Regions from separate parts of the Streptomyces sp. NPDC004542 genome, predicted to be linked through region 1. Evidence: riboswitches for the same ligand, from Rfam matches in the RefSeq annotation. Region 1 holds a riboswitch; each other region holds the start of a gene.

What was found. Region 1 has a riboswitch for cobalamin ahead of ABZX30_RS18365 (cobalamin biosynthesis protein). Riboswitches for the same ligand answer to the same signal wherever they lie in the genome.
Region 2: it holds a riboswitch for cobalamin, as region 1 does, so the genes downstream of both, ABZX30_RS10745 (CbtB-domain containing protein) here and ABZX30_RS18365 (cobalamin biosynthesis protein) in region 1, are expected to answer to the same signal.
Region 3: it holds a riboswitch for cobalamin, as region 1 does, so the genes downstream of both, ABZX30_RS32765 (prenyltransferase/squalene oxidase repeat-containing protein) here and ABZX30_RS18365 (cobalamin biosynthesis protein) in region 1, are expected to answer to the same signal.

The regions. Positions count from the first base shown of each region.
Region 1 is NZ_JBEXLP010000030.1:17,748-27,194, forward strand. Features, by position in the region: gene cobN (cobaltochelatase subunit CobN) at 1-1,700, opposite strand, end outside; gene ABZX30_RS18360 (cobyric acid synthase) at 1,697-3,205, opposite strand; gene ABZX30_RS18365 (cobalamin biosynthesis protein) at 3,202-4,143, opposite strand; cobalamin riboswitch at 4,244-4,384, opposite strand; gene ABZX30_RS18370 (hypothetical protein) at 4,512-4,739, opposite strand; gene ABZX30_RS18375 (inorganic phosphate transporter) at 4,776-6,032, opposite strand; gene ABZX30_RS18380 (lysozyme) at 6,113-6,865, opposite strand; gene ABZX30_RS18385 (class II aldolase/adducin family protein) at 7,060-7,728, shown strand; gene ABZX30_RS18390 (alpha/beta fold hydrolase) at 7,883-9,010, shown strand; gene ABZX30_RS18395 (hypothetical protein) at 9,255-9,447, shown strand, end outside.
Region 2 is NZ_JBEXLP010000013.1:68,152-77,598, forward strand. Features, by position in the region: gene ABZX30_RS10715 (DMT family transporter) at 1-885, opposite strand, end outside; gene ABZX30_RS10720 (SDR family NAD(P)-dependent oxidoreductase) at 1,056-1,886, shown strand; gene ABZX30_RS10725 (polysaccharide deacetylase family protein) at 1,967-2,716, shown strand; gene ABZX30_RS10730 (galactosyldiacylglycerol synthase) at 2,774-3,823, opposite strand; gene ABZX30_RS10735 (DMT family transporter) at 4,061-4,963, shown strand; gene ABZX30_RS10740 (acyltransferase) at 5,271-6,617, shown strand; cobalamin riboswitch at 6,683-6,826, shown strand; gene ABZX30_RS10745 (CbtB-domain containing protein) at 6,863-7,084, shown strand; gene ABZX30_RS10750 (CbtA family protein) at 7,106-7,858, shown strand; gene ABZX30_RS10755 (histidine phosphatase family protein) at 7,909-8,490, opposite strand; gene ABZX30_RS10760 (alpha/beta hydrolase) at 8,678-9,447, shown strand, end outside.
Region 3 is NZ_JBEXLP010000099.1:11,402-20,848, forward strand. Features, by position in the region: gene ABZX30_RS32750 (ferredoxin) at 371-643, opposite strand; gene ABZX30_RS32755 (aldehyde dehydrogenase) at 648-2,105, opposite strand; gene ABZX30_RS32760 (MBL fold metallo-hydrolase) at 2,365-3,426, shown strand; cobalamin riboswitch at 3,639-3,775, shown strand; gene ABZX30_RS32765 (prenyltransferase/squalene oxidase repeat-containing protein) at 3,888-5,129, shown strand; gene ABZX30_RS32770 (SCO2322 family protein) at 5,126-5,776, shown strand; gene ABZX30_RS32775 (CbiQ family ECF transporter T component) at 5,763-6,860, shown strand; gene ABZX30_RS32780 (ATP-binding cassette domain-containing protein) at 6,857-8,569, shown strand; gene ABZX30_RS32785 (ECF transporter S component) at 8,566-9,384, shown strand.

The sequences.
Region 1 (9,447 bases):
TGGTCGACGACCGTGGCGTGCCCGCGCCGCTTGGCCTGGGTGCCCTCGCCGGGGTCGTTGACGATGAACGGGTAGACCAGCGGGAGTTCGCCGAGGACGGCGTCCGGGGCACAGCCGCGGGACAGCCCGAGGCCCTTGCCGGGCAGCCACTCCATCGTGCCGTGCTTGCCCATGTGCACGATCGCGTCGGCGCCGAAACCCCCCTCCGACGGCGCGGCCTCCAGCCACCGGTACGCCGCCATGTAGTGGTGCGACGGCGGCATGTCGGGGTCGTGGTAGATCGCGATCGGGTTCTCGCCGAAGCCGCGCGGCGGCTGGATCATGACGACGACGTTCCCGAACCGGAGGGAGGCGAGGACGATGTCGTCACCGTCGACGTAGAGCGTTCCCGGCGGCTCGCCCCACGCCTCCAGCATGGCTCCCCCGAGGTCCGGCTCGAGTTCGTCGAACCACGCCAGGTAGTCGGCCAGCGGCACGCGCGCGGGCGCGGCGGCCAGCTGCTCCTCCGTGAGCCACTCCACGTCGTGCCCGCCGGCCTCGATGAGGCGGTGGATCAGCTCGTCCCCGTTGTCGGGGTACCCCTCCACGAGGTATCCGGCGTCGCGCAGCGCGTCCAGCACCCGTACCGCCGAGGCGGGGGTGTCCAGGCCCACCGCGTTGCCGACCCGGGAGTGCTTGGTCGGGTAGGCGGTGAAGACCAGCGCGATCCTCTTGTCCGCGTTCGCCGTGTGCTTCAACCGCGCGTGGCGTACGGCGATCCCGGCGACGCGCGCGGCCCGCTCCGGGTCGGCCACGTACACCGGCACCTCGTCGGGGCCCTGCTCCTTGAAGGAGAACGGCACGGTGACGAGCCGCCCGTCGAACTCCGGGATCGCGACCTGCATCGCCGCGTCCATGGGGGACAGGGCCGCGTCGGACGCCTCCCAGGCCGCGCGCGAGGAGGTGAGGCACAGGCCCTGGAGCACCGGGATGTCCAGGTCGGCGAGCGCCCCGATGTCCCAGGACTCCTCGTCACCGCCCGCCGACGCCTGCGAGGCGTGCGTGCCGCCCGCGGCGAGCACGGTGGCCACCAGGGCGTCGGCCCGGCCGAGGATCTCGTACAGCCCGGCGTCGGCGCCGCGCAGCGAACCGCAGTAGACGGGCAGCGCGTTGGCGCCCCGCGCCTCGATCGCGTCGCACAGGGTGTCCACGAAGGCGGTGTTGCCGCTCAGTTCGTGGGCGCGGTAGAAGAGCACGCCGACGGTCGGCCGGCCGTCCCGGAGCGTACGGGAGCCGTGCACGCCGTACTCCGGCATCTTCCGCGGCTCGGTGAACCCCTCACCGGTCAGCAGCACCGTGTCGGACAGGAACCGGGCGAGCTCGGTCAGGTTCTCGGGACCGCCCTCCACGAGGTACTTGAGCGCCTCGGCCACGACACCGGCGGGCACGGACGACTCGGCCATCAGCTCGGCGTCGGGCACGGTCTCCCCGCCGAGCAGCACGGTCGGGATCCCCGAGGCCTTCAGGGCGGCCAGCCCGTCCTCCCAGGCGCGCTTGCCGCCGAGCAGCCGTACGACGGCGAGGTCGGCGCCCGCGAGGAGGGACGGCAGCCCGGCCGCCACGTCCACCCGGGCCGGGTTGCCGATCCGGTAGGACCCGCCGGAGGCCCGCGCCGCCAGCAGATCGGTGTCGGCGGTCGACAACAACAACACTGTGCTCATGCGGGCGCTCCCGGTGGGATGAAGGGCAGTCCTTGCGGCGCGCCCGACTCGATGAGCCGCCAGAGCGCGTCCGTGTCCGCGTGCTGTTCGATCAGGTCGCCGAGCCGGTCGAGCTGCTCCTCGCGCAGCGCGGCGAACGAGGTGTCGGGGGCCGGCACGAAGCGGCGCCCCGCGGCGGCGGCCACCTCGCGCAGAAACGCCCGCCGGAATCCGTCCGACTCCAGCGAGCCGTGCCAGTGCGTGCCCCAGGTCTGCCCGACCCGGCAGCCGTCCAGGAAGGCCTCCCCGCCCAGGACTTCGGCGACCCCGTGATGGATCTCGTACCCCTCGACCCGCTCGCCGAGGGCCTCGCCCACCGGCCGGGTGAGGGTCTTCTCGCGGGCGAACCGCACGCGCACGGGGAGGACCCCGAGGCCGTCGACCTGGCCGGCCCGCGACTCGACCTCGTCCTCGATGCGCTCGCCGAGGATCTGGAAGCCGCCGCAGATCCCGAGCACGGGCCTGCCCTCGGCGGCCCTGCGGACCAGGGCCTCGGCGAGCCCCCGCTCGCGCAGCCACTGAAGGGCCCGGACCGTGCCCCGGGTCCCCGGGACCACCACGAGATCGGCGTCGGCCAGCTCCTCGGGCCGGTCCACGAACCGCACGACGACTCCGGGTTCGGCGGCGACGGCGTCCACGTCCGTGAAGTTGGACATCAGCGGGACCGCGCAGACGGCGACCCGCAGCACGTCCTCGCCGACGGGCGCGGCGACGTCCGGCTCGCGCACGGTCCCGCGCAGCGAGACCCGCAGTCCGTCCTCCTCGTCGATGCCGAGCCCGTGCCGGAAGGGCAGCACCCCGTACGTCCGCCGCCCGGTGAGCCCGTGCAGCATGTCGAGGCCGGGTTCCAGCAGGGAGACGTCACCGCGGAACTTGTTGACGAGGAACCCGGCGACGAGTTCCTGGTCCTCGCGCGAGAGCAGCGCGACGGTCCCGAAGAAGGAGGCGAAGACGCCGCCGCGGTCGATGTCGCCGACGATGAGCACCGGCAGCCGGGCAGGGCGCGCGATCCCCATGTTCACGATGTCGGTCCGCCGCAGATTGATCTCGGCGGGCGAACCGGCCCCCTCACAGATCACCGCGTCATACGTGCCCCGCAGCTCGGCGAGACAGTCCAGGACGGTGCCCAGCAACCGCTGTTGCCGCCCGCCGTGGTATCCCCGCGCGCTCAGCTCGCCCACCGGCCTGCCCAGCAGCACGACCTGACTGCTCTGCTCCCCACCGGGCTTGAGCAGCACGGGATTCATCAGCGCGGTCGGCTCGACGCGGCAGGCCTGGGCCTGCATGGCCTGTGCCCGCCCGATCTCCGCGCCCTGCCGCGTCACGAACGAGTTGAGGGACATGTTCTGCGCCTTGAACGGCGCGACCTTGACCCCCTGCCGCACCAGCCACCGGCAGATCCCGGCCGTGACGACGCTCTTGCCGGCGTCGGAGGTGGTGCCGGCGACGAGGAGACCCCCGCTCATTTCCCACGTCCCTTCACGATGACGCGCGCGGCGACGGTGAAGCCGAGCGCGAGCAGGCCGACGCGCCGCGAGAGCCGTACGGCCCGCTCGATGTCGGGTACGGCGACGGCGCGTCCCCGCTGGTTCAGCACGGGCCGGTGCTCCACCCGCCCCCCGTAGGAGAGCGTCCCGCCGAGCCGCACGCCGAGCGCCCCGGCGAACGAGGCCTCCACCGGCCCGGCGTTGGGGCTCGGATGCCCGGCCGCGTCGGCACGCCAGGCCCGGACGGCCCCATGGCGGTCGTCTCCGGCCACGGCGGCCAGGGCGGCGGTCAGCCGCGCCCCCGGCCAGCCCGCGAGGTCGTCGAGCCGGGCCGAGGCCCATCCGTACCGCCGGTACCGGGGTGACTTGTGCCCGACCATGGCGTCGAGGGTGTTGACGGCCCGGAAGCCCAGCAGTCCGGGCACCCCGGCCACGGCCCCCCACACCAGGGCGCCGACCACCGCGTCGGAGGTGTTCTCGGCCACGGACTCCACGACGGCCCGGGCGATCCCGTCGGCGTCGAGCGCCTGCGGGTCCCGTCCGCACAGGTGCGGCAGCCGCGCCCGGGCACCCTCGACGTCCCCGGCCCGCAGGGCGCGCCCGATGCCGCGGGCCTCCCGCGCGAGGGAGGTCCCGCCCACGACGGCCCAGGTGGCAGCGGCGGTCAGCGCGACGGAAGCGGCGCGGGAGGGACGGACGGCCGCGGCGGCGATGGCTCCCAGACCGGCGGCACCGCCCACGCACACCACGGTGTGCAGTGCGCCCCACCCCCGGTGGTCCCGCCACAGCGCCCGCTCCACGGCGGCGGCGGCCCGCCCGAACGCGGCCACCGGGTGCCCGCGGCGGGGATCACCGAGCAGCCGGTCGCCGAGGAGGCCGGCGGTGGCGCCGTACGCGAAGACGCGATCGGCACGCACCGGCTCAGCCGGCCGTGGCGGCGGGCAGCGACCTCGGGCTGTATCTCGAACGGCAGGCCAACATGGCGATATGTCCTCACTCAGGGTGTCCGCGCCCTGGTTCGACGAGACCGGCGGTGGGAGTTCCTGGCTCCCGGGGCTACCTACCCCGGTGACAGTGGCGGGACCGCGCCGGATTCACACCGGCTTCCTCCCTTGCCGCCGTACATGGCCCCGGAAGTCCACCACGGCCCCGGAAGGGCCGTCAACTTGCTGTTGACCTGCGGGGGGAGAGTGTGCTGAGGCCCACACCGGAGTGCGGGCGACGGTGGGGCGGCATGCGAAAGGCTCCTCCCCGAGGGTTCGGGGAGGAGCCTGTGCGGCCTCGGTCAGGCCTTGTTCGTGATCAGGTAGATGCCGTAGGCCACCGCCGCCGCGCATGCCGCGAAGCAGACGTACGCGCCGGCGACGGCCAGCGCCGCCGAGTCGCCCTGCGCGGCGGCGCGCTCGCGTCGCGACAGGCCCTGGATGCCCAGGGTGAAGAGGGCCACCAGGCCGACGGTGACTGCGAGGCTGACGCCGAAGACGGAGCCGAGGGCTGCCCAGTCGATCTTCATAGCAGAGCTGCTTCCTTGGTTACCGGGTGCCCGGGATCAGACGGCGGCGGCCGGCGGGGTCGCCGGGTCGACGGTGGGGACGGCGAGGGGTGTCGCGGGGGAGGGGATCGTGGCCGTGAGGTCCTCGGCCACGGTGCCCGCCGGGGGCGGCGTCACGGCGGCGATCGCGGTGGTGACCACGCCGGCCGGTTCCTCGGTGTCGTTGACGTTGGTGGCGTCGACCACCTCGCGGCGGGACATCTTCCAGATCGCGGCGCTGGAGGCCACGAGGAAGACCGCCACCAGCGCGGTGCCCCAGTCGCCGAGGCCGGTGACCGTCTCGGCGAGCGCGCCGACCAGCGCGGCGGCCGGGAGGGTCAGCGCCCAGGCGACGAGCATCCGGGTCGCCGTGGACCAGCGGACCACGCCGCCCTTGCGGCCCAGGCCCGCGCCCATCACGGAGCCGGAGACGACATGGGTGGTGGAGAGGGAGAAGCCCAGGTGGGAGGAGGCGAGAATGGCGGTCGCGGCGCTCGTCTGGGCCGCGAAGCCCTGCTGCGGCTCCAGCTCGGTCAGGCCCTTGCCCATGGTGCGGATGATGCGCCAGCCGCCGATGTAGGTGCCGAGCGCGATGGCCAGACCGGCGGAGAGGATCACCCAGGTGGGAGGGTTGGAGCCGGGGGCGATGGAGCCGCCGGCGATCAGCGCGAGGGTGATGATGCCCATCGTCTTCTGCGCGTCGTTGGTGCCGTGGGCGAGGGAGACCAGGCCGGCCGAGGCGATCTGGCCGGCGCGGTAGCCCTTGCGGGTGGCCTCGCCCTCGGCGTTCTTGCCGATGCCGTAGGAGAACCGGGTGGCGAGCATCGCCGCCAGCCCCGCGACGACCGGCGCGGCGACCGCCGGGAGCAGGACCTTGGTGACGAGGACGTCACCGTGGACCGCGCCGAAGCCCGCGGAGGCGACGGTGGCGCCGATCAGGCCGCCCATGAGGGCGTGCGAGGAGCTGGAGGGCAGCCCCACCAGCCAGGTCAGCAGGTTCCAGAGGATCGCGCCGACCAGGGCGGCGAAGATGACCTCGGGACGTATGCCGTTCTCGTCGACGAGACCCTTGGAGATCGTGTTGGCGACCTCCACGGAGAGGAAAGCGCCCACCAGGTTGAGCACGGCGGACATGGCCACCGCGACCTTGGGCTTGAGGGCACCGGTCGAGATGGTGGTGGCCATCGCGTTGGCGGTGTCGTGGAAACCGTTCGTGAAATCGAACGCGAGTGCGGTTACGACCACAATCGCGAGGATCAGCGAGAAGCTTTCCATTTACCCAGGCAATCTTTCGACGTCATTGGCTGGATGAACGTAGGCAACCTGAGTGAACGGAAGGTGAACTGAGAAGGGCATCAGGGTGTCGGAACGGTCAGCCGTCGGTCGTCCCCGGCGAACGACCTCAGCTCGTCCGCTGAGCCGTTGAAGAGGTTCTGGTCCCCCGGCAGGCTGCCGCTGTTGTCGTACTGCCAGAAGGTCCAGGACGACCATCCGGCCGGCAGGTCGCCCGGGTCGCCGGAGTGGTGGGCGAGCCACAGGGCGTGATCGGCGAAGGCGGTGCTGCGGCCGGTGCAGTCGTTCCACCAGTGGGTGGTGGTGTAGATCACCGGGCGGCGGCCGGTCTCCCGCAGCATCTCGTCGCTGAAGGCCTGGATCCAGTCGACCATCTTCGTCTGGCTCAGGCCGTAGCATTGGCGCCCACTGTCGTACGGGTTGTATTCGATGTCCAGCGCGGGCGGCAGCGTCCGGCCGTCGGCGGACCAGCCGCCGCCGTGCCGCGCGAAGTACGCGGCCTGGGCGGTTCCCGACGATTCGTCCGGCCGCGCGAAGTGGTACGCCCCGCGGATCAGGCCGGCCCCGCGCGAGCCGTCGTACTGCTGGGCGAAGTAGGGATTGCGGTAATCGGTGGATTCGGTCGCCTTGATGTACACGAACCGGGCGCCCCTGGCCTTCACGTCCGGCCAGTCGACGGTCTTCTGGTGGGACGAGACGTCGTGTCCCCTCAGGAGGTCCGCCGTGGCCGGGCCGCCGACAGGTGCCGCCGCTCCCACGGTGAGTGCCGCCGCGGCCGCCACGAGCAGACGGGTGCGTACACGGGACAGGCGCATGATTCCCCCGGAATGGCGGCGTGCACGACAAACCGTGCAGAGGGTGGGAAGACCATCTGCTGATGGATGATCCCCAGTCAACGCGAGAAAAAGATGTATTTGTAGCCTTATGCACCCTTTCGGAGGGGGTCGATTTCGACCTGGATCCCGCCGTCGTGACACCGCGTCAGCACATCCCTGGCAGGATCACGGCCATGGCTGAAGAGGGCAGGGGTGTACGTGAGCAGGAGTCACGGGCCTGGGAGGCGCTGGTCGCGACGGCCCGCCGGACCGTGGCCGACGGACTCGTCGTCGGCACCTCCGGCAACGTGTCGGTGCGCGTCGGCGACACCGTGCTGGTCACTCCGTCGGGCGTCCCGTACGACCGGCTGACGCCGCACGACGTGACCGGCGTCGACCTCACCGGACGGCAGGTGCTCGGCACCCTGGTCCCGACCAGCGAACTGCCCATGCACCTCGCCGTGTACCGCACCACCGACGCCGCCGCCGTCGTCCACACCCACGCCGTGCACGCCACGGCCGTCTCGACCCTCGTCGCCGAGCTCCCGGCGGTCCACTACATGTCCGCCGCCCTCGGCGGCCCGGTCCGCGTCGCCCGCTACGCGACCTACGGCACCGAGGAGTTGGCCGAGAACATGCTCCGCGCCCTCGCCGACCGCTCCGGCTGCCTCCTGCAGAACCACGGCACGATCACCCACGGCGCCACCCTCGACCAGGCCTACGACCGTACCGCCCAGCTGGAATGGATGTGCCGCCTGTGGCTGACGGCGTCCTCGGTGCCCGGCCTGACGCCGTCCCTGCTGACCCCGCGGCAACTGGCGGCGGCCGGGGAGAAGCTGCGGGGGTACGGCCGGCGGAGCTGAGGGCGGCCGACGGAGGCGACCGCGGGCAGGAATCCCGCCGGCGCGGATCCGTCCGGGGGATTGAAAGTGGCCTCTCGCTGGAACCCGCGAGGACATGTCACCCCGACACCTGCTCCCGCTGGCCGCCACGACGGCCCACCGGGACACTGGATCCGTGCGCACCGTCACAGCGGCGGCCTCGGTCGTCACCGCGGTCCTGGCGGCCGGCGCGGCCGGTGTGGCCGCCGGCCGGATGGCCAGCGACGCCGCGCTCAAGGCGGCCCCCGGCAGACCGCTGCCCACCGAGCCCCGGCTCACCGTGCACGCCATGGCCGCCGGCCGGCTCACCCTCACCCGCGCCCTGGCCTCCCTGCGCCCCGGCACCTACGGCCTGGCCGGCGACGGCTCGCACGCCGTCGTCGGCCCCGTCCTCGAGGCCGCCGCGCCCTCCGCCGACACCGTCGTACGCCGTCTGGAACGCGTCACCCACGGCACGCTCGAACCCGGCGACCAGGTCTGGCTGACCCCCAACCTGTACGTCGGCAACCCGGGCGCCGCCCTCGGGCTCGACCACGCCGACATCGACGTACCGGGCGAACTCGGCGCCCTGCCCGCCTGGTTCGTGCCCGGCGCCAGGGACACCTGGGTGATCGCGGTGCACGGCCTCGGCACCACCCGCGAACACCCCATGAACATCATGGGATTCCTGCACGACCTGCGGTTCTCCGTGCTCGCCCTCGCCTACCGCGGCGACCTCGGCGCCCCCCGCCCCCCGGACGGTCTGAACCACCTGGGCGAGACCGAGTGGCGCGACGTCGACGCGGCCATCCGCTACGCCGTCCGCTACGGCGCCCGGCGCGTCGTCCTCTACGGCTGGTCCACCGGCGCCGCCATGGTCCTGCGCGCCGCCGCGCGCTCCACCCTGCGCGAGCACGTCTCCGGGCTCGTGCTGGACTCGCCGGTGCTCGACTGGGAGGCCACGCTGCGCGCCCTCGCCGCGGCCCGCGGCACGCCCGACCTCCTGCTGCCGCTCGCCGTGCGGGCCGCACAGGGCCGCGCCGGCCTGGCCGCCGACCGCCTCGCGGTGACCGCCGACCCGGCGCGGCTGAGCGTACCCACCCTGCTGATCCACGGACCGGACGACGTGGTGGCCCCCTGGGAGTTCTCCCGCCGCCTCGCGGCCCGGCGCACCGACCGGGTCGTCCTGCACACCGTGCCGGACGCCCCGCACGGCGCCATGTGGAACGCCGGCCCCGAGGAGTACGAGGAGACGGTACGGCGGTTCCTGACGCCGCTGATGTGAACGCCCTCCACGGGGTCGGACGCCCCGGTTCCAGCCGTTCCGTTCAAGGCCGTACCACTGGCCTGAACACCCCTCCCGCCGCCTGTCAGCACGCGTCCGTTGGCCCACCCCGTCGCCCGCCGTGACATTCCGTTTGGGTTTTCGGACCGTCAACCGGAAGACTGCACCCGTGACGTCCCGTATCCCGCGCGACTCCAGGCTTCGACTCGTCCGACCGCGACCCCTGGCCGCCGCCCCCCGAGCGATGAACCAGCGGCGCTCGCGCCGCCCCGCACCCCGCCCGCCGGAGGGCACACCCGCCCCCGCCGAGCTGGCCCGAATGGCCAGATCCCGCCTGGCCGACGCGGCCCGCGTGGCCCACTGGGCCGACGCCGCCCTCGGCCCAGGCGGCGACGACGCGACCGCCGACGGCAAGGCCACCCTCTCGGAGACGACCG
Region 2 (9,447 bases), on a different contig from region 1:
CCCGTTCCCGGCATGGTGCGGTGGCGGTTCGGGACGCCGCTCGCCGCTCGGCATGACGGGGTGCCGCCCGAGGACGAAGACGCCGGTGATCACCGCGATCACCCCCGCGGCCTGCCAGGCCAGCGCGCCCGGCTCGGTGCGCAGCCGGTCCTGGAGGAAGCCGATGCCGCAGGCGATGCCGGTCAGGGGTTCGGCGGCGGTCAGCGCGGGCAGGGAAAGGCGCAACGGCCCGGCCTCGAAGGCACTTTGCACCAGCAGCAGACCCACCACCGCCAGCGCCACGACGGCCCAGGGCTGCCACGAGACCAGCAGACCGGTGATCCCCCTGTCACCCAGGATGCCGCCGCTGACCCGGGTGAGCGCGTCCTGGAGACCGTAGAGCGTGCCGGCCGCGGCGGCCAGGAAGGGCGGCCGGTGCATCAGCCGCAGACGCTGGGCGACGACGACGAGGGTGCCGGCCAGCCCCAGCACGCAGGCGATCACGAGCCAGTGCCGCAGCGCACCGACCTGGCCCTGACCGCTGTGCGGGCGTCCCGCCAGGACGAAGGCCGCCACGCCGCCGCTGAGGGCGAGCGCCCCCAGCCAGCCCGACCGGCCCAGCGGCTGGTCGCCCATCCACCGGGCCAGGGCCATCGCGAACAGCAGATTCGTGGTCAGCAGCGGCTCCACCTGGGCCAGGCTGCCGTGCGTCAGCGCGAGTGCGCCGAGGATCTGGCCCGTGACCATGCAGCCGATGCCCGCCAGCCACAGGGGTACCCGCACCAGGTCCAGCAGCAGCCGGAAGGACAGCATCAGGGACAGCGGTTCGCGTTCGGCCGCGTGCTGCTGGAGCACGAAGCCGAAGCCCAGCAGGCACGCGGCGGGAAGACTGAAGAGGTACACCACGGCTTTCCATCCTCCCGTGCGGACGGCGCCGAGGCCCGGTACGGACGGAGCCCGGCCGGGACCGTTGCGCAAAGACACCCGCGTGGCTCATCACCGGGCCGTCCGTGCGCCGTCCCACGTTTGAAAGCCGTCGGCCCCGGCTACCCCTCGATGGACATGGTGGTCGTCGGATGCGCGGGTGCGGGGAGGTCGGCTTGGGACGCGTCACGGCGGATCCGGGCCCGGCTCGGTCCGCCCTCCTGCCGGGCACCGGGCCCGGCACAGGTGTGGCCCTCGTGACGGGCGCGTCGTCCGGGATCGGTGCCGCTGTCGCCCGGTCCCTGGCGGACGACAAGTGGGCGCTGCTGGTCTCCGGACGTGACCGGGACCGGCTGGACCTGGTGGCCCGCCAGACGTCCGGGATCGCCCTTCCCTGCGACCTGTCCGGCGCCGACGGTGCCCGGCAGCTGGTCGACCGGGCGCTTCGGCAGGTACCGGGCATCGATCTGCTCGTCGCCGCGGCCGGCGTGGGCTGGGCGGGGCCGTTCACCTCGATGCCCGCCGGTGAGGCGGACCGGCTGCTCACCGTGGACCTGACGTCGGTGGTGCACCTGGTCCGGCAGGTCCTGCCCCACATGCTGGCGCGGCGCCGGGGCCGGCTGGTGCTGATCGGGTCCATCGCGGGCTGCGTCGGAGTGCGCGAGGAAGCGGTGTACTCCGCGGCGAAAGCGGGACTCGGCGCCTTCGCCGACGCGCTGCGGTACGAGCTCGACGGCACCGGCGTGCGGCTGACCCACGTCGTGCCGGGCGTGGTGGACACCCCCTTCTTCACCCGGAGAGGGGCGCCGTACTCCCGCCGGCGCCCGCACCCGGTCCCGCCCGAGCGGGTGGCCGCCGCGGTCGTCGCGGCGGTGCGCAGGGAACGCGACGAGGTGTTCGTGCCCGGCTGGCTCCGGGTACCGGTCGTGGTGCGCCGTCTCGCGCCCGCCTCGTACCGGCGCCTGGCGGCCCGGTTCGGCTGAACGGGACGGCCCCGAGCCGGGCAACGGGCCCAGCGGACCGGAAGCGAAACGAGGCGGACCGGAAGCGAAACGAGGAGGACATGCCGGACAGCGTCGAGCGGGGCCGTTGGTGCGCCACGGCCGCCCGCGTGCTCCCGGCGCTCGTCGCCGCGGCCCACATCGTGCCGGCCGGGACCTGGCTGCCCGGTCCGCGGTGCGCATGGCTGCCGGCCCTGGCAGGTGTCGGCAGCGGCGACCACGTCGCGCTCACCTTCGACGACGGGCCCGATCCCCGCTCCACGCCCGCTTTCCTCGACGCACTGGACGAGCTGTCGGTCCGTGCCACCTTCTTCGTGCTGGGCGAGCAGGTGCTGCGCCACCGCAGGCTGGGCCACGACATCGTCCGGCGCGGTCACGAACTCGCGGTCCACGGCTGGACGCACCACCGTCCCTGGCGGCCGGCCCCGGTCCGGGAGGCCCGGCAACTGGCGCGCGCCACGCATGCGGTGGCGGAGGTGTCAGGTGCCACCCCGGCCTGGTACCGGCCCCCGTACGGCATTCTCACCGGTGACCGGCTGCTGGCCGCGCGCCGCAGCGGACTGCATCCGGTCCTGTGGACGGCCTGGGGCCGCGACTGGACGGCCCACGCCACCGCCGGTTCCGTGGCGGCGAACGTCCTGGCGGACGTGCGGGGCGGCGGCACGGTGCTGCTGCACGACACCGACCGCCACGCGGCACCGGGCTGCTGGCGCGCGGCACTGGCCGCGCTGCCCCGGCTGGTGGGCGCCTGCCGGGCGGCGGGCCTGAGGGTCGGTCCGCTCGGCGAACACCGGGTCGCGGGCCGGGACTGAGCGAGGAGCCGGGCACGCCCTGCCGCCGGGCACCGCCGCCCGGCCGTCGGCCGCTCCTCAGGCGCAGAGCCGTTCCAGCGCGCCTACGACATCACCCTGGACGAGACGGCGGGCGGCCGGTACCGGGCGGCCGTGCGCCGTGCCGCCCGCCGTGCGGCGGTCCAGGCACTGCACCAGCTGCCACGGGTCGGCGGCGTACTCGGTCAGGCCGAGCGCCGCCATACGGCGTACACCCGCCGCACCGTGGCCGGGGATGGGACGGTAGCCGACGACGGGGACACCGACGGCGAGTGCTTCGAGCGCCGTCTGCCCCGCGGCGTTGTCGACCAGGGCCGCGCATGCCGCGAGCAGGCCCGGCATGTCGTCCACCCAGCCCATGGCGAGCGTCCCCGGCACCCGCGACAGCAGACCGCGCAGACGCGTGTTCCGCCCGCACAGGACGACCGGCCGGTAGCCCGCGCCGGCCAGCAGCCGGGCCGTCGCCTCGAGCCGGCTCCCCACGCCCCACGCGCCCGAGGACAGCAGCACGGGCAGGCGCCCGTCGCCGGCCGCGAGCCGCTGCCGCCAGTCCGCCGCACCGGCCGGGTGCGGGCGGAAGCGGTCCGGCAGCAACGGGCCACAGGCGAGGGCGGGCCGTCCCAGGCCGCGCCGCACGTCCCGGGCGAGCCGCGGGGTGAGGCACAGGTTGAGGTCGTTGCCCCGGTGCAGCCATTGCCGGTGGACGTCGAAGTCCGTGATGACCACCGCGCTGGGTACCGTCAGCCGTCCCAGTGCCCGCATCCGGCCGGTCAGCTGGGCGGCGAGGTGGAAGACCGCGACGACCGCGTCGGCACGCTCGCTCGCCACCACCGCCCGCAACCGGTCCTCGGCGAGCGCCGTGAGCGGCGCGCTGCCCGGCCGCGGTCCGGCGCCGGCGCGGAAGAAGGCGGCGTAGATGCCCGCGTACAGCAGGGGGGCGTGCCGGACCGTCGTACGGTAGAAGCCGCGCAGCCCCGCGCCGATGCGGGCGGGCAGCAGCTCCAGTACGTCCGTGTGCGCGGCCTCGTGCCCGGCCCCGCGCAGCCGCCGGGCCAGCTCGGCGGCGACCGCGTCGTGGCCGGAGCCCATGCTCGCGCCGACCAGGAGCAGGCGGCTCACGGCGGGCGCCGCACCGGCACCGCGGCGACGAGGCAGGAGTACGGGTCAGGGCACGTCCGCGGCATGGTCACCTCGCATCCGGGCAGTGGGCAACAGGTAATCCGCAGTACCGGCGGGCAAAGGGGCGGCGCCGGTACCCACCCGTCGTGCGCGGCCGGTATGGGTAGGTTTATCACCGCGTACATCTCGTCAACGTCAGGCATGCGCATGAATGTGCTCACGGTCGTCATGGCTCTGCTCTCCGCGCTGTCCAACGCGGCGGCGGCCGTCCTGCAGCGCAGGGCTGCCGTCGAACCGGACGACGTCACCGGCCGCGGTGCCAAGGCCGCGGTGGCCCGACTGGCGGAACTGCTGAGCCATCCGTACTGGTGGGCCGGGGCGACGGCCATGGTGTTCTCGGCCGTCTTCCAGGTGATCGCGTTGGACGCCGGGGAACTCTCCGTGGTGCAGCCCCTGCTCTGCACCGAACTGCTGTTCACTCTGCTCGTGGGCGCCGCGGTGTTCCGGCACCGCCCCGACGCCGGTACCTGGCGAGCCTTCGTGATGCTCGCGGGCGGACTGGCGCTCTTCCTGCTCAGCGCGTCCCCGTCCCCGGGCGATGACCGGGCCGACGACTGGCGCTGGCTCGCGGTGGGGGGCGGATCGGCGTGCTGCGTCGCCGTCCTCCTGCTCGCCGCCCGCCGTATGCGCGGCCCCGCGCAGGCGGTCACGCTCGGCGTCGCGACCGCCGCCTGCTTCGCGGTGACCGCCGCCCTGATCAAAGAGGTGACCGGGCGCTTCGCGGCAGGGCCCGTCGCCGTCCTCACCACCTGGCACACCTACGCCGCCGCCACCACCGGTCTGCTCAGCGTGCTGCTGCTCCAGTGGACGCTGCGGGCCGGCACGCTGGCGGCCTCCCAGCCGGCCCTGACGCTGGGGGATGCCCTGATCAGCGTCACCCTGGGCGGCCTGTTGTTCGGGGAGAGCATCGCGCTGGGCTGGCGCATGGTGCCCGAGGCCGTGGGAGTCGGCCTCATGGCGGCGGGCATCGTCGGGCTGACCCGCTCGCCCGTGGTGGCCTCCGGCGGGAGCTGGGACGAGGCGGAACCCGATTCGGTCACTCACACGTGAGGGAACAATCCAGGCTGATAAACCCGGCCTGCCGGTGGCGGAGCTGCCGAAGAACCGCTCCGGCGAGATCATGCGTCGCCTGCTGCGCGACGTCGCGGAGAACCGCCGGCTCGGCGACGTCACCACGCTGACCGACTCCACGGTCATGGACCTCCTCCAGGCCAAGCTCCCCGCCGCACCCGGCGTGTACCCCGGCGACAGCAGGGGCCTCGCGCCCGCCGACGTGCCCGGCGGCGGCTCTGAATGCCCGCGTAACCCGCGGCGGCAGCGCTCGTGCGGCATTGAACCCCCTCGCTGTGCGCGACGTATGAGTCGCCGTGGGTGGCGCCGTGCCCCCCGGACCGCGATCGAGGGCTGCCTGTTCCGACATGGCGCCGAGAGAAAGGGCCGAACGATCTCATCCTTATCGCCCCGCCCCGTCAGCAGCGAGTCCGCCGTGGCCGTCCCGATACGACGGCAGGCGTCCGGAACGGCCGGAGCAGGCGGCGGCCATGTGCCGGGTCTTGACGGGCTCCGCGGTGTGGCCGCGCTGTACGTGCTCCTCTTCCACTGCTGGCTGCTGGCCTTTCCAGGCTTTCCCGAGAACTCGGGGCCGTCCTGGCTGGGCTGGCTGATGTACGGGCGTCTCGCCGTCGTCTTCTTTCTCGTACTGTCCGGCTTCTCGCTGGCCGTCTCCCCAGCGCGTCACGGCTGGCGGCAGGGCGGAATCGCCCGGTTTCTGCGACGGCGTGCCTGGCGCATCCTTCCGCCGTACTGGGCCGCACTCGCACTGAGCGTGGTGATCGGTCACTTCGTGGTGCCCGCCTCGCATCACGGGCCGCCGAACGGCAGAACGCTCCTCGTCTACGGTCTGGCGCTCCAGGACGTCTTCACGGCTCCCACGCCCAACGGCGCTTTCTGGTCGATCGCCGTGGAGGCGGAGCTCTATCTGCTCTTCCCGTTGCTGCTTCTTCTGCGGCGGCGGCTGGGGGCGGTACTCCTCGTCGCGGGCGTGACACTCCTGGTGTCCCTGCGTGGGCTGGTGGCGGCAGGCGCATCCCCGGCCGAAGGCGACAACTTGCTGACCCCGCATCTCGCGCCCGTGTTCGTCGCCGGTCTGGCCGGCGCGGGAATCGTCGTCGCGCGAGAAGAGATCCGGGCCATGCCCTGGCACCGGCTCGCCGCCTTGTCCGCCCTGCCGGTGGTACTGCTCATCGCTGTCCAGGGGCCCGCCTGGACCGTACATCACTACTTCTGGGTGGACCTCGCCGTGGCACCCGCCATGACGATGTTCCTCGCGGCGGTCGCCACCGGGCGTCCCGCCGTTCTGGTGCGGCTCCTCGCCACACGACCGGTGCGCGGTCTCGGCGACATCTCGTACAGCCTCTACCTCATTCATCTGCCGATCGTCATGGTCGTCGTCCGGAAGATCGCCCCGGAGTACGTGTCGGCCCCGCTGCCCACGTTCTGTTTCACCGTGGTGCTGGGACTGCCCGCCTCGCTCCTGTCGGCCTGGCTGTTCGCGAAGCTCTTCGAGACGCCCTTCAAGCGGAACCGATCCTGGAGGTCCATGGTCGCGGCAGGACGCACACGCTGGGCCGCGACCCGGATGAGCCCGCGTCAACTGCCGTACGGTGCCCGCCCCGACGAGAAGCGGTATGACGCCACGAAGTGAACGCCGGTCGGCGGGCGCCCCCTTGGAGAGGAAGATCACGCCGAGCGGGGGCGGTCTTGGCCAGGCCGACGTCACGCGGTACGGTCTGTCCGATATCGACGACGGCGAGACGGAAGCCGGTGGGAATCCGGCACGGTCGCGCCACTGTATGCCAGACGCCTCCTGGGGGTCGGGCAAGTCAGACCCGTGGCCGTCGTCATGTGCACCACCGAGATGGGACGCGAACTCCCGGAGGAGGTTCTGCCATGGCGCAGACCGTCGCCCAGCCGACAGCAACCACACCCGCCATCCCCGCCAAGCTGCCGCTGAAGGCGATAGCACCCTGGGCCGTCTTCTTCGGCATCCTGATGATGGTCCTGCTGTACTTCGTCGGCGCCGAGCAGGGCGCCACCTCCGTGTTCAGCGGCACGGACGTCCACGAATGGGTGCACGACGCCCGCCACCTGCTCGGTTTCCCCTGCCACTGACGCGGGGGACGCCGCCCGCCCATGAATTCCGCAACGGTAAGAAATCTCCTCGTGCGGGGCATGCTCGCCGGCCTGGCCGCCGGCGTGCTCGCGCTGCTCGTCGCCTACCTCCTGGGGGAGCCGAACGTCGACAAGGCGATCGGCTTCGAGGACACCCACTCCCACGAGCACGAGGCGGAAGTCGTCTCCCGCTCCCTTCAGTCCACCGCCGGCCTCGCCACCGGCGTCCTCGTCTACGGGGTCGCCTTCGGCGGCATCGCAGCGCTGGCGTACTGCTTCGCGCTCGGCCGTGTGGGCCGCTTCTCGCCGCGGGCGACGGCACTGCTGCTGTCCGTGTGCGCGCTGCTCGCCGTGTACGTCGTGCCGTTCCTGAAGTACCCGGCCAATCCGCCGTCGGTCGGCGACCCCGACACCATCGGCAAGCGGACCACCCTGTACTTCCTGATGATGCTGCTCAGCGTCCTGCTCGCGATCGCCGCCACCATCCTGGGCCGGCGCCTGACGCCCGGGCTGGGCACCTGGTGGGCGACGGTGGCCGCGGTGGCCGTGTTCATCGTCGTCCTCGGGCTGGCGTACGCGTTCCTGCCGGTCGTCAACGAGGTGCCCAAGGACTTCCCGGCCACGCTGCTGTGGCGGTTCCGGCTGTCGGCGCTGGCCGTCCAGGCTGTCCTGTGGGGCGGATTCGGGCTGCTCTTCGGTGAGTTGGCCGAGCGGCAGCTCAATCCCAAGCCCGCGAAAGCCCCGTCAGGGCGGACGGTACCCGTCTCGAACTGAACGGTCCCGGCACAAGAGGGCCTCCGGAACCGTCCGGGGGCCCTCTCGCGTCAGGCGGTGACCGGCACCGCCAGCGGCTGCCCGAGCCGCAGGTTCCACCTGCCGGCCCGTCCGCTGAGTTCCGTGGCCGCCAGCGGCGGCACGTCCAGCCGCCAGAAGGCGGATCCCGGCAGCCCCAGGGCGTGAACGACCGCTGCCCGCACGACCTCCGGCTCGACCACGGCGAGCGTACGGCCGTCCGTGTCCTGCGCGGCGTCCAGCCAGCGCCCGACCCGCACGCACACGTCCCGCACCGACTCGCCGCCGTGTGCCGCCCAGCCGGGGTCGGCGAGCCAGTGGCCCACTGCCTCCGGCTCGGCGGCCGCCACCTCCTCAAGCGTGCGGCCTCGCCAGCGGCCCACGTCCAGACCCCGCAGTTCCGGCGTCTCCACGACCTCGAGACCCAGCGCCCGGGCCGTCTCCCGGCAGCGCGCACTCGGCGAGGCGGTCACCCGGGCGGGCGAGCGCAGACATCCGGCGGCGGAGCGGGCGGACGCCGCCCCCATCGCGTCGACCGAGTCGCCGTCGTAGAAACGGGCCTGCCGCAGCGACGGGCTCGTCGCGGGCGAGACGAAGGTCATACGGCTGGTCACGTGGCTGTTCCTCCTGCGGTCGGCGTCGGAGGCGGATCGCCTGGCCCCGGCCGCGAACATAGCACCGACGGCATCCCAGGACGGCTGCCGAGCGCGGGCCCGGACAAGGCCCCGTCACCGCCCGGGATGCCGGCGCGGCCGTCGCCCCCTTCCTGAGCGGCGTCGGGCGGGTGCGAGGATGGGCGGCATGGACATCCGCCTGAGAAACAACGTGACGGTCGCCGGGCCGGCCGGTGCGCCCGTGGTGGTGCTGGCGCACGGGTTCGGCTGCGACCAGAACATGTGGCGGTTGGTCGCGCCGGCCCTGACCGACCGATACCGGGTGGTGCTGTTCGACTACGTGGGCTCCGGGCGTTCGGACCTGTCGGCCTGGAGCCAGGAGCGGTACTCCTCGCTCGACGGCTATGCCCAGGACGTGGCCGAGGTGTGCGAGGCGCTGGACCTTCAGCGGGCGGTGTTCGTGGGCCATTCGGTCAGCGCCATGATCGGGGTGCTGGCGGCGCGAGCGGTGCCGGAGCGGATCGGGGCTCTGGTGATGGTGGCGCCGTCGCCGTGCTACATCGACGACGACGGCTACCGCGGTGGCTTCAGCGCGCAGGACATCGACGAGCTGCTGGCATCCCTGGAGTCCAACTACCTGGGCTGGTCCTCCGTCATGGCCCCGGTGATCATGGGCAATCCGGAGCGGCCGGAGCTGGGACAGGAGCTGACCAACAGCTTCTGCGCCACCGACCCCGACATCGCCCGTGTCTTCGCCCGCACCACGTTCCTGTCGGACAGTCGCGACGAACTGAAGGACGTGAGCGTGCCTACCCTGGTCCTGGAATGCGCCCAGGACGTCATCGCGCCCCGCGAGGTCGGCGCCTACGTGCACGCCGCCGTCCCGTCCTCCCGTCTGGTCACCCTCGACGCCACCGGGCACTGCCCCCAGCTCAGCGCACCGGACGCCACCACCCG
Region 3 (9,447 bases), on a different contig from region 1:
ACGCGTGAGCGCACACGAAAGACCTACGAGACGGGTTCCCTTCGCCGGCATTGTCCGGATCAGGTGATGGGGGTCGCCTTCCGGCCTGACCGCTGCCATCCGGCCTCTCAGACCGACCGTCGATGTCGGCCCCGGCGGATGCCGAATCGCTTCGGCGTCGCGCCAAAGTCGGCTACTCCGGTCGGACTCCCTCACTCGTCCCGTAGGCTCTTTCAGGATAATCCGTGCAGTGCCGGATGGAACCCCCCAAAGAGGATTTTTTTCGCGCGCTCCTCCCGCGCACTCCTCCCGCGCACTCCTCCCGCGCGCTCCTCCCGCGCACTCCTCCCGCGCGCTCCTCCCGCGCACTCCTCCCGCGCACTCCTGCCGCTCACTCCTCCGGCGGGAAGACCGCCTCCCCGCTGCCCGCCAGCGTGATCGAGATGGCCTCGACGGGGCAGTTCTCGGCCGCCGCCAGCGCCTTCTCGTTCGCGTCGGTGTCCGCCTCGACGGGGTGGGACTGCCGGGCGGTGTCGAGGCGGAAGCCGCCGGGGGCGTGGTGGAGGCACTGGGCGGAGCCGATGCAGACGGAGCGGTCGACCTCGATGTGCCAGCGGTCGCCCGCCCCCACGCTCGAATCCGCTCGCGCGGGAGTCACCCCCATCACCTCAGCCCTCCCAGCCGGCCGGCAGGTGGATCATCTTGTGCTCCAGGTACTCGCCGTACCCCTCGGGCCCGAACTCCCGCCCCAGCCCGGAGTTCTTGTAGCCGCCGAACGGGCCGAGCATGTCGAGGCTGAAGGTGTTGACCGAGTAGGTGCCGGTGCGGACCTGCCGGGCGACCTCGATGCCGTGCTCGACGTCCGAGGTCCACACGCTGCCGGAGAGGCCGTAGTCCGAGTCGTTCGCGATCTTCACAGCCTCGGCCTCGTCGCCGTAGGGCAGGAGGCAGATCACCGGGCCGAAGATCTCCTCACGGGCGATGCGCATGGAGTTGTCGACGTCGCCGAAGAGGGTCGGCTCGACGTACCAGCCGCGCTCCAGCCCGGCCGGCCGCCCGCCACCGGTGAGGATCTTGGCGCCCTCCTCCTGGCCGATGCGGATGTAGTCGAGGTTCCTGCGCTGCTGCCGTTCGGCCACCAGCGGGCCCACCTGGGTGGCCGGGTCGAGCGGGTCGCCGACCGTGAGCGCGGCCGCCGCCCGGGCGAAGGCGTCGGCGAACTCGTCGTAGCGGGAGCGGGGCACGAGGATGCGGGACTGGGCGACGCAGGCCTGGCCGTTGTTCATCCAGGCCGCCGGGACGATACCCGCGACCGAGGCCGCCACGTCCGCGTCGGGCAGGACGACCGCCGCCGACTTGCCGCCCAGTTCCAGCGTCACCCGCGTGAGGTTGCGGGCGGCGACCTCCATCACGCGCCTGCCGGCCGCGACCGAGCCGGTGAAGGAGACCTTGTCGATGCCGGGGTGCCCGACCAGGTACTCGCTGACCTCGCGGTCGGCCGGGAGGATGGACAGCACGCCGTCCGGCAGCCCGGCCTCCTTGGCGATCTCGCCGAGGAGGTAGGCGTCCAGCGGCGACTCGGGCGACGGCTTGAGCACCACCGTGCAGCCGGTGAGCAGCGCGGGCGCGAGCTTGGCGGCGGCGACGAACTGGGGGACGTTCCAGGGGACGACGGCCGCGACGACGCCGACCGGCTCGCGGCGGACGAGGAGCTTCCCGAGGACCCCGTCGCGGGTCTCCTCGTACGTGAAGTCCCGCGCGACCCTGATCGCCGCGTCCCACACCATCATCGCGCCGAGGGCCTGCGCGAGGACGCTCCAGGAGTACGGTGAGCCGTTCTCGGCGGAGATGACGCGGGCGATCTCCTCGTGGCGGGCGGCGATCGCGTCCTTGATGCGGCCGACGACCTCGATCCGCTCCCCGAGCGGCGTACGCGGCCAGGGCCCTTCGTCGAAGGCGCGGCGCGCCACGGCGACGGCCCGGTCCACGTCCGCGCGCGAGGCGTGCGGCACCCGTCCGATGACCTCCTCGGTGTGCGGGGAGACGACCTCGATGACGTCCTTGCCCAGAGGGTCGGTCAACTCCCCGCCGATGAACAGCTGTCCGTGTTCCACGAGCTCGGTCATGGCCGACTGCCTCCCGCGCTACCAAATCTGACGCCGTTTCAGAAACTGATATCAGTTCTGGTCGAACTAGGCCAGACCCGGTCGGCAGCCCGGGAATCAGTTCGCGAAGACGGCCACCCCGAACCAACGTAGGAGCGGTGGTCACGCCCCGCATTCCAGGTGCTCCCCATCGGTGACGGGCCCCCTCTGGTGAAACGAGTTCTAGTTATAGTGGGCAGCGGTCGCGGGAGACGGCCGGGGCGGGACGGGCGGAGGACGGATGGCGAAGACGTTCGAGCACGGCGGCGGCGTACGGTCCATAGCGGTCCCGATCCCGGACAACCCGCTGGGTCACACGCTGGTGTACGTGGTCGACACCGACCGGGGCCCGGTGCTGATCGACACCGGCTGGGACGACCCGGCGTCCTGGGACACCCTGGTGGCGGGGCTGGCGGCCCTCGGCACCGCGGTCACCGAGATCCACGGTGTGGTCATCACCCACCACCACCCCGACCACCACGGGCTGTCCGGGCGGGTGCGGGAGGCCTCCGGCGCGTGGCTCGCGATGCACGCGGCCGACGCGGCGATCGTCCGCCGGGCCCGGCGGACCGACCCCGGGCGCTGGTACACCTATATGGCCGCCAAGCTCACCGCCGCCGGAGCGCCCGAGGAGCACGTGGCCCCCCTGCGCGGCGGCCGCCGCCGTGCCGTGCCCGGCCTCTCCCCCGCCCTCCCCGACCGCGAGATCGTCCCCGGCGAACTCCTCGACCTCCCCGGCCGCCGCCTGCGCGCCCTGTGGACGCCGGGCCACACCCCGGGCCACGTCTGCCTGCACCTGGAGGAGGCCCATCCGGCCCGGCTGCCCGGCCACGGCCGCCTCTTCTCCGGCGACCACCTGCTCCCCGGGATCACCCCGCACATCGGGCTGTACGAGGACCCCGACGACGATGGGGGCGCCCCCGCGCGAGCGAAGCCGAGCGTGGGGGAGGTCACCGATCCCCTCGGCGACTACCTGGCCTCGCTGGAGCGGATCGGCGCACTCGACCCCGCCGAGATCCTGCCGGCCCACCAGCACGCCTTCACCGACGCCCCGTCCCGGGTCCGGGACCTGCTCGCCCACCACGAGGCCCGCCTCACCGGCCTGCTCTCCCTCCTCGCCGAGCCCCTCACCCCCTGGCAGCTGGCCGAGCGGATGGAGTGGAACCGGCCCTGGGAGCAGATCCCGTACGGTTCGCGGACCATCGCGGTGTCGGAGGCGGAGGCCCATCTGCGGAGACTGGTGAAGCTGGGGCGGGCGGAGGCGGTGGCGGAGGGCGAGCCGGTGGCCTACGCGGCCGTGTAATCCGGTCGTCCCGCCCCCCGCGAACCGGCGAGGCTCTCGCCGCCCCCGTACGCCCCGGCCGTCCGGCCGGAACACGGCAGTCTCCCGAACGGTCTCTTCACCGGCCCCTCATCGGTCTCTCCGTCCGCGCCGCGGACGGGACCCCGGCCACCGCACAGCCGTCCCGCCCGGCCACCCGCCCGCGCCCCGGCCCACAGCCGCCTCTCAGCCCCCGGATACCGCCGGGTAGAGTGACCGGGTCGTCATCACCCGTACGGGGGGAAGCCGGTGCAATTCCGGCGCTGACCCGCAACCGTGAGCCGTCCTTCGACGGTGAGCCGGACCACCCCGCACGGGACGTTGACCGGCTCACGCGCGCGGCGGCCCGCCGCGCACGGCACCGTCGAGGTCTACGGAGCCGAGCCGCCCGGGGTCCTCCCGTGCTGCCCGCGCTCCCCCGCAGGGAGAGGCAGTACCCGACCATGAACGTCCGCCGGAACGTCCGCCGCGGCGCCGCGGCTCTCGCCGCCGTCGGCGTCATAGCCGCGGCCGCGCCCGCCACGGCCGCGTCCCCGTCGCCCTCCCCGTCGACGGCGCTCCCGTCCGGGCTGTACGGCGGCACGGACCCGAAGTACGACGGGGTGTGGCGGCAGTCCCTCGCGCTGCTCGCCCAGCGCACGGTCGGTGTCCGGCCCGCCGCCGAGGCCGTCGACTGGCTGGCCGGGCAGCAGTGCGCCGACGGCGGCTTCCCCGCCTACCGCCCGGATCCCGCCACGTCGTGCGAGAAGACCAAGGCCCAGGCCGACACCAACAGCACGGCCGCCGCCGTGCAGGCCCTGAAGGCGCTCGGCGAGCACGACGGCGAGGTCCACAAGGCGGCCGTCTGGCTGAAGAAGGCGCAGAACAAGGACGGCGGCTGGGGGTACACGCCGGGCTCGCCCAGCGACACCAACTCCACCTCCGTCGTCGTCGGCGCGCTCGCGGCGGCCGGCGAGGACCCCCTCCACCTGCGCACCGGGACCAGGACCCCGGCCGACCTGCTCGCCACGTGGTCCATCCCCTGCGACGAGGACGGCGGCGGCGCCCTCGCCTACCAGCCGGACAAGAAGGGCGGACTGGCGGCCAACGCGGACGCGACGGCGGCCGGGGTGCTGGGCGCGCTCGGCAAGGGCTTCGTGACGACGGCCGCGAAGGCCCCGGAGGAGGGCTACGCCTGCGCCGACTCGGACAAGCCGCTCACCCCGCGGGAGATCGCCGGCAACGGCGCCGCCTACCTGGCGGACGAGATGCACGACAGCGGCCACCTCACCTCCGCCCTCCCCGGCGCCAAGGACCAGCCCGACTACGGCAACACCGCCGACGCGGTCGTCGCCCTGGCCGCGCGGGGCTGGACGAAGCAGGCGCACAAGCCGTACGCCTGGCTGGAGAAGAACGCCGCGCGGTGGGCGAAGCAGAGCGGCCCCGCCGCCTACGCCCAACTGATCCTCACCGCGCACGCGATGGGCGCCGACCCGCGTCACTTCGGCGGTACGGACCTGGTGCGGGCCCTCGGCGCGACCGGACCCGCGCCGCGGACGGCGACGGCCCGGGCCACCGGCGGCGAGACCGAGCCGGCCGGGCACGACTCGGGGACGAGCCTGTGGTGGATCGTCGGCACCGGCCTCGTCGCGGGCATCGGCATCGGCTTCCTGCTCAGCGGCCGCCGCCGGAGGCAGCAGCCGTGACCGCCGTCCGCCGTGCCGGGGCACTGCTCCTGGCCGTGTTCCTGTGCGTGGCGGCGGCCGGGCAGGCCGAGGCCGCCGGCTACCGCTACTGGTCCTTCTGGGAGCACACCGGCGGCCACTGGACGTACGCCACCCAGGGCCCGTCGACGGCGCGTCCCGCCGACGGCGACGTCCAGGGCTTCCGGTTCGCGGTGAGCGAGGACTCCGCCGACGCCACGCGTCCGCGCGGCACCGCGGACTTCGACGCGATCTGCGCCCGGACGCCCGCTCAGGCGGGCCGGAAGCGGGTGGCCCTCGTCCTCGACTTCGGCACGGCCGCGGACGCCCCGGCCGGCGAGACACCGCCCGCCCGCCGGACGGCCTGCGCGGCGGTCCCGGCCGACGGGACGACGGCGGACGCGCTGGCCGCCGCGGCCGGCCCGCTCCGCTACGACGCCAACGCGCTGCTGTGTGCGATCGCCGGGTATCCGCGCAAGGGGTGCGGGGAGCAGGTGGCGGCCGGGAAGCCGGACGCCGGGACGGACGGGAAGCCGGACCGGAGCGAGCCGGCGCACGGTCCTTCGGTGGGCCTGCCGGTGGGCGTGGGCGCGGTCGTGCTCCTGGGTACGGCGGCGATATGGCGGGCTCGGCGCCGTGGCCGCGCGTAACGTCCCCGCGCTGCACCCCGGCGCCTGGTGGCTGTGGTCCCTCGGCCTGGGCACCGCGGCCACCCGCACCACCAACCCCCTGCTCCTCGCCCTGCTGGTGGCGGCCTCGGCCTACGTCGTGGCCACCCACCGCGGCACCGCCCCCTGGGCCCGTTCCTACGGTGCCTTCGCCCGGCTCGCCCTCGCCGTCCTGCTCATCCGCCTCGTCTTCGCGGTGGTGCTCGGCTCCCCGATCCCCGGCACGCACGTGCTCGTCAGCCTCCCCGAGGTCCCGCTGCCCCACTGGGCGCAGGGCATCCGTCTGGGCGGCGAAGTGACCGCCGAGGGAGTGCTGTTCGCGGTGTACGACGGCCTGAAGCTGGCCACGCTGCTGGTCTGCGTCGGCGCGGCGAACGCCCTCGCCAACCCGGCCCGGCTGCTCAAGTCCCTGCCCGGCGCGCTGTACGAGGCGGGGGTGGCCGTGGTCGTCGCCCTCACCTTCGCGCCGCACCTGATCGCCGACGTCGGACGGCTGCGGGCCGCCCGCCGGCTGCGCGGCCGCCCGGACCGGGGCCTGCGCGGCCTGCTCCAGGTCGGACTGCCGGTACTGGAGGGCGCGTTGGAGCGGTCCGTCGCGCTCGCCGCCGCGATGGACGCCCGCGGTTACGGCCGCAGCGCCGACGTCCCCGCCCGGATCCGCCGTACGACCGCCGCCCTCACCCTGGGCGGCCTGCTCGGCATCTGCGCGGGCACGTACGGCCTGCTCACCGCCGAAGGCGGCACGTACGGGCTGCCGGTCCTCCTGGCCTCGGTCGCCGCGGCCCTCGTGGGCCTGCGCCTCGGGGGCCGCCGTACCCTGCGCACCCGCTACCGCCCGGACGCCTGGGACGCGCGCGCCTGGCTGGTCGCCGGGTCCGGCGCGGCGGTCGCCGCCCTGCTGGCCCTCGCCGCCGTGCACGACCCCGACGCCCTGCACCCCGGGGTCGTACCGCTGAGCGCGCCCCGGCTTCCGCTCTGGCCGGCGGCCGCCGTACTCCTCGCCCTGCTCCCCGCCTTCGTCGTCCCCGCGGCCCCCGGGGACCCGGACCCCAAGGAGTCGCCGTGATCCGTTTCGAGGACGTCTCCGTGACGTACGACGGGGCGGCCGAACCGACCGTCCGCGGTGTGGACTTCGAGGTGCCCGAGGGTGAACTCGTGCTGCTCGCGGGCCCGTCGGGCGTGGGCAAGTCCACCGTGCTGGGCGCGGTCGGCGGGCTGGTGCCGCACTTCACCGGCGGCACCCTGCGCGGCCGGGTGACGGTCGCCGGCCGGGACACCCGTACCCACAAGCCGCGTGAACTCGCCGACGTGGTGGGCACGGTGGGCCAGGACCCGCTCGCGCACTTCGTGACGGACACCGTGGAGGACGAACTCGCCTACGGGATGGAGTCCTTGGGCCTCGCACCGGAGGTGATGCGGCGGCGCGTCGAGGAGACCCTCGACCTGCTCGGCCTGGCCGGTCTGCGGGACCGGCCCCTCGCGGGCCTCTCCGGCGGCCAGCGGCAGCGGGTCGCCATCGGCTCCGTCCTCACCCCGCACCCCAGGGTCCTCGTCCTCGACGAGCCGACCTCGGCGCTCGACCCGGCCGCCGCGGAGGAGGTCCTCGCCGTCCTCCAGCGGCTCGTGCACGACCTCGGGACGACGGTCCTGCTGGCCGAGCACCGGCTGGAGCGCGTCGTCCAGTACGCCGACCGGGTCGTGCTCCTGCCCGCACCCGGCGCCGCCCCGGTCCTCGGCACCCCGGCCGAGGTGATGGCCGTCTCCCCGGTGTACCCGCCGGTGGTCGACCTGGGCCGGCTGGCGGGCTGGTCCCCGCTGCCGCTGACGGTACGGGACGCGCGCCGCCGGGCGGGCGGACTCCGGGACCGGCTGGCCGGGCGGGACGCGCCCACCGACACGCAGCCGGCCCCCGACACGCAGCCGCCCCCCGACGCGCCGCCGCCCGCCACGGCCCCCGCTCCCCCGCCGCCCGCTGCCCGCAGGCACCTGTTCCGGCGCGCCCCCGAGCGGGCCGCGGCGCCTCCCACGGCAGCCGAGGTCCGCTCCCTGGCCGTCCGCCGGGGCGGCGTCGAAGCGCTGCGGCACGTGGACCTCACGGTCGCCCCCGGCGAGACGGTCGCCCTCATGGGCCGCAACGGCGCCGGGAAGTCCACCCTCCTGTCCGCGCTGGTGGGCCTCGTCACCCCGTCCGCCGGGTCGGTGCACGTCGGCGGAGCCGTCCCGCACCGCACCCCGCCGCGCGAGCTGGTGCGCCGGGCCGGTCTGGTGCCGCAGGAACCGCGGGACCTGCTGTACGCCGACACGGTCGGCGCGGAGTGCGCGGCGGCCGACCGGGACGCGGGGGCCGCGCCGGGCACCTGCCGGGCACTGGTGTCCCGGCTGCTGCCGGGCATCGGCGACGACACGCATCCGCGCGATCTCTCCGAGGGGCAGAGACTGGCGCTCGCCCTGGCCGTCGTGCTGGCCGCCCGTCCGCCGCTGCTCCTGCTGGACGAGCCGACCCGGGGCCTGGACTACGCGGCGAAGGCCCGCCTGGTCGCGGTGTTGCGCGGCCTCGCGGCCGAGGGGCACGCGATCGTGCTGGCCACGCACGACGTGGAACTGGCGGCCGAGATCGCCCACCGGGTCGTGCTGCTCGCCGACGGCGAGGTGATCGCCGACGGCCCGACGGCCGACATCGTCGTCTCCTCCCCGTCCTTCGCCCCCCAGGTCACCAAGATCCTCGCCCCGCAGCGCTGGCTCACGGTCGCCCAGGTCCGGGAGGCGCTCGCATGACCCGCCGCCCCCGTCCCGTCCTCCTCGGCCCCCGCTCCACGGCCGCCCTCGTCCTGGTCGGCGCGGTCGGCGTGGTCGCCTTCGGCTGGCCCTTCCTCGCCCCGCCCACCTCGCAGCTCGGCGCGCACGCGCAGGACGCCCCCTGGCTCTTCGCCGGGCTGCTCGGGCTGCTCGTCGCCGTCGTCGCCGCGACGATCTCCGAGTCCGGTCTCGGGCCGAAGGCCGTGGCCATGCTGGGGGTGCTGGCCGCGACCGGCGCCGCGCTGCGGCCGATCGGCGCGGGCACCGCGGGCGTCGAGCCGATGTTCTTCCTCATGGTGCTCAGCGGGCGTGTCCTCGGCCCGGGCTTCGGCTTCGTCCTCGGCTCGGTCACCATGTTCGCGTCCGCCCTGCTCACCGGCGGGGTGGGCCCCTGGATGCCGTTCCAGATGCTCGCCATGGGGTGGTTCACGATGGGCGCGGGCCTGCTGCCGGGCCCGGACCGGCTGCGCGGCCGGGCCGAACTCGCGCTGCTGGCCGCCTACGGCTGCCTGGCCGCGTTCGCCTACGGCACGGTGATGAACCTGGCGGGCTGGCCCTTCATGAGCGCGCTGGCCTCCGGCATCGCCTTCGACCCGCACGCCGCCGTCCCCGCGAACCTGGCCCGCTTCCTCGCGTACTGCCTGGCCACCTCCCTCGGCTGGGACCTGGGCCGGGCGGTGTGCACGGTCGTACTGACCCTGACGCTCGGCCCGGCGGTCCTCAGGGCACTGCGCCGGGCCACGCGCCGGGCCGCGTTCGAGACCGCGGTCACCTTCGACACGTCCTCCCGGTGACGCTCGGCGACCCCTCGCCCACCGTGCGTCGGCCCGATCGTGAAGCACCCCACATGACGCAGG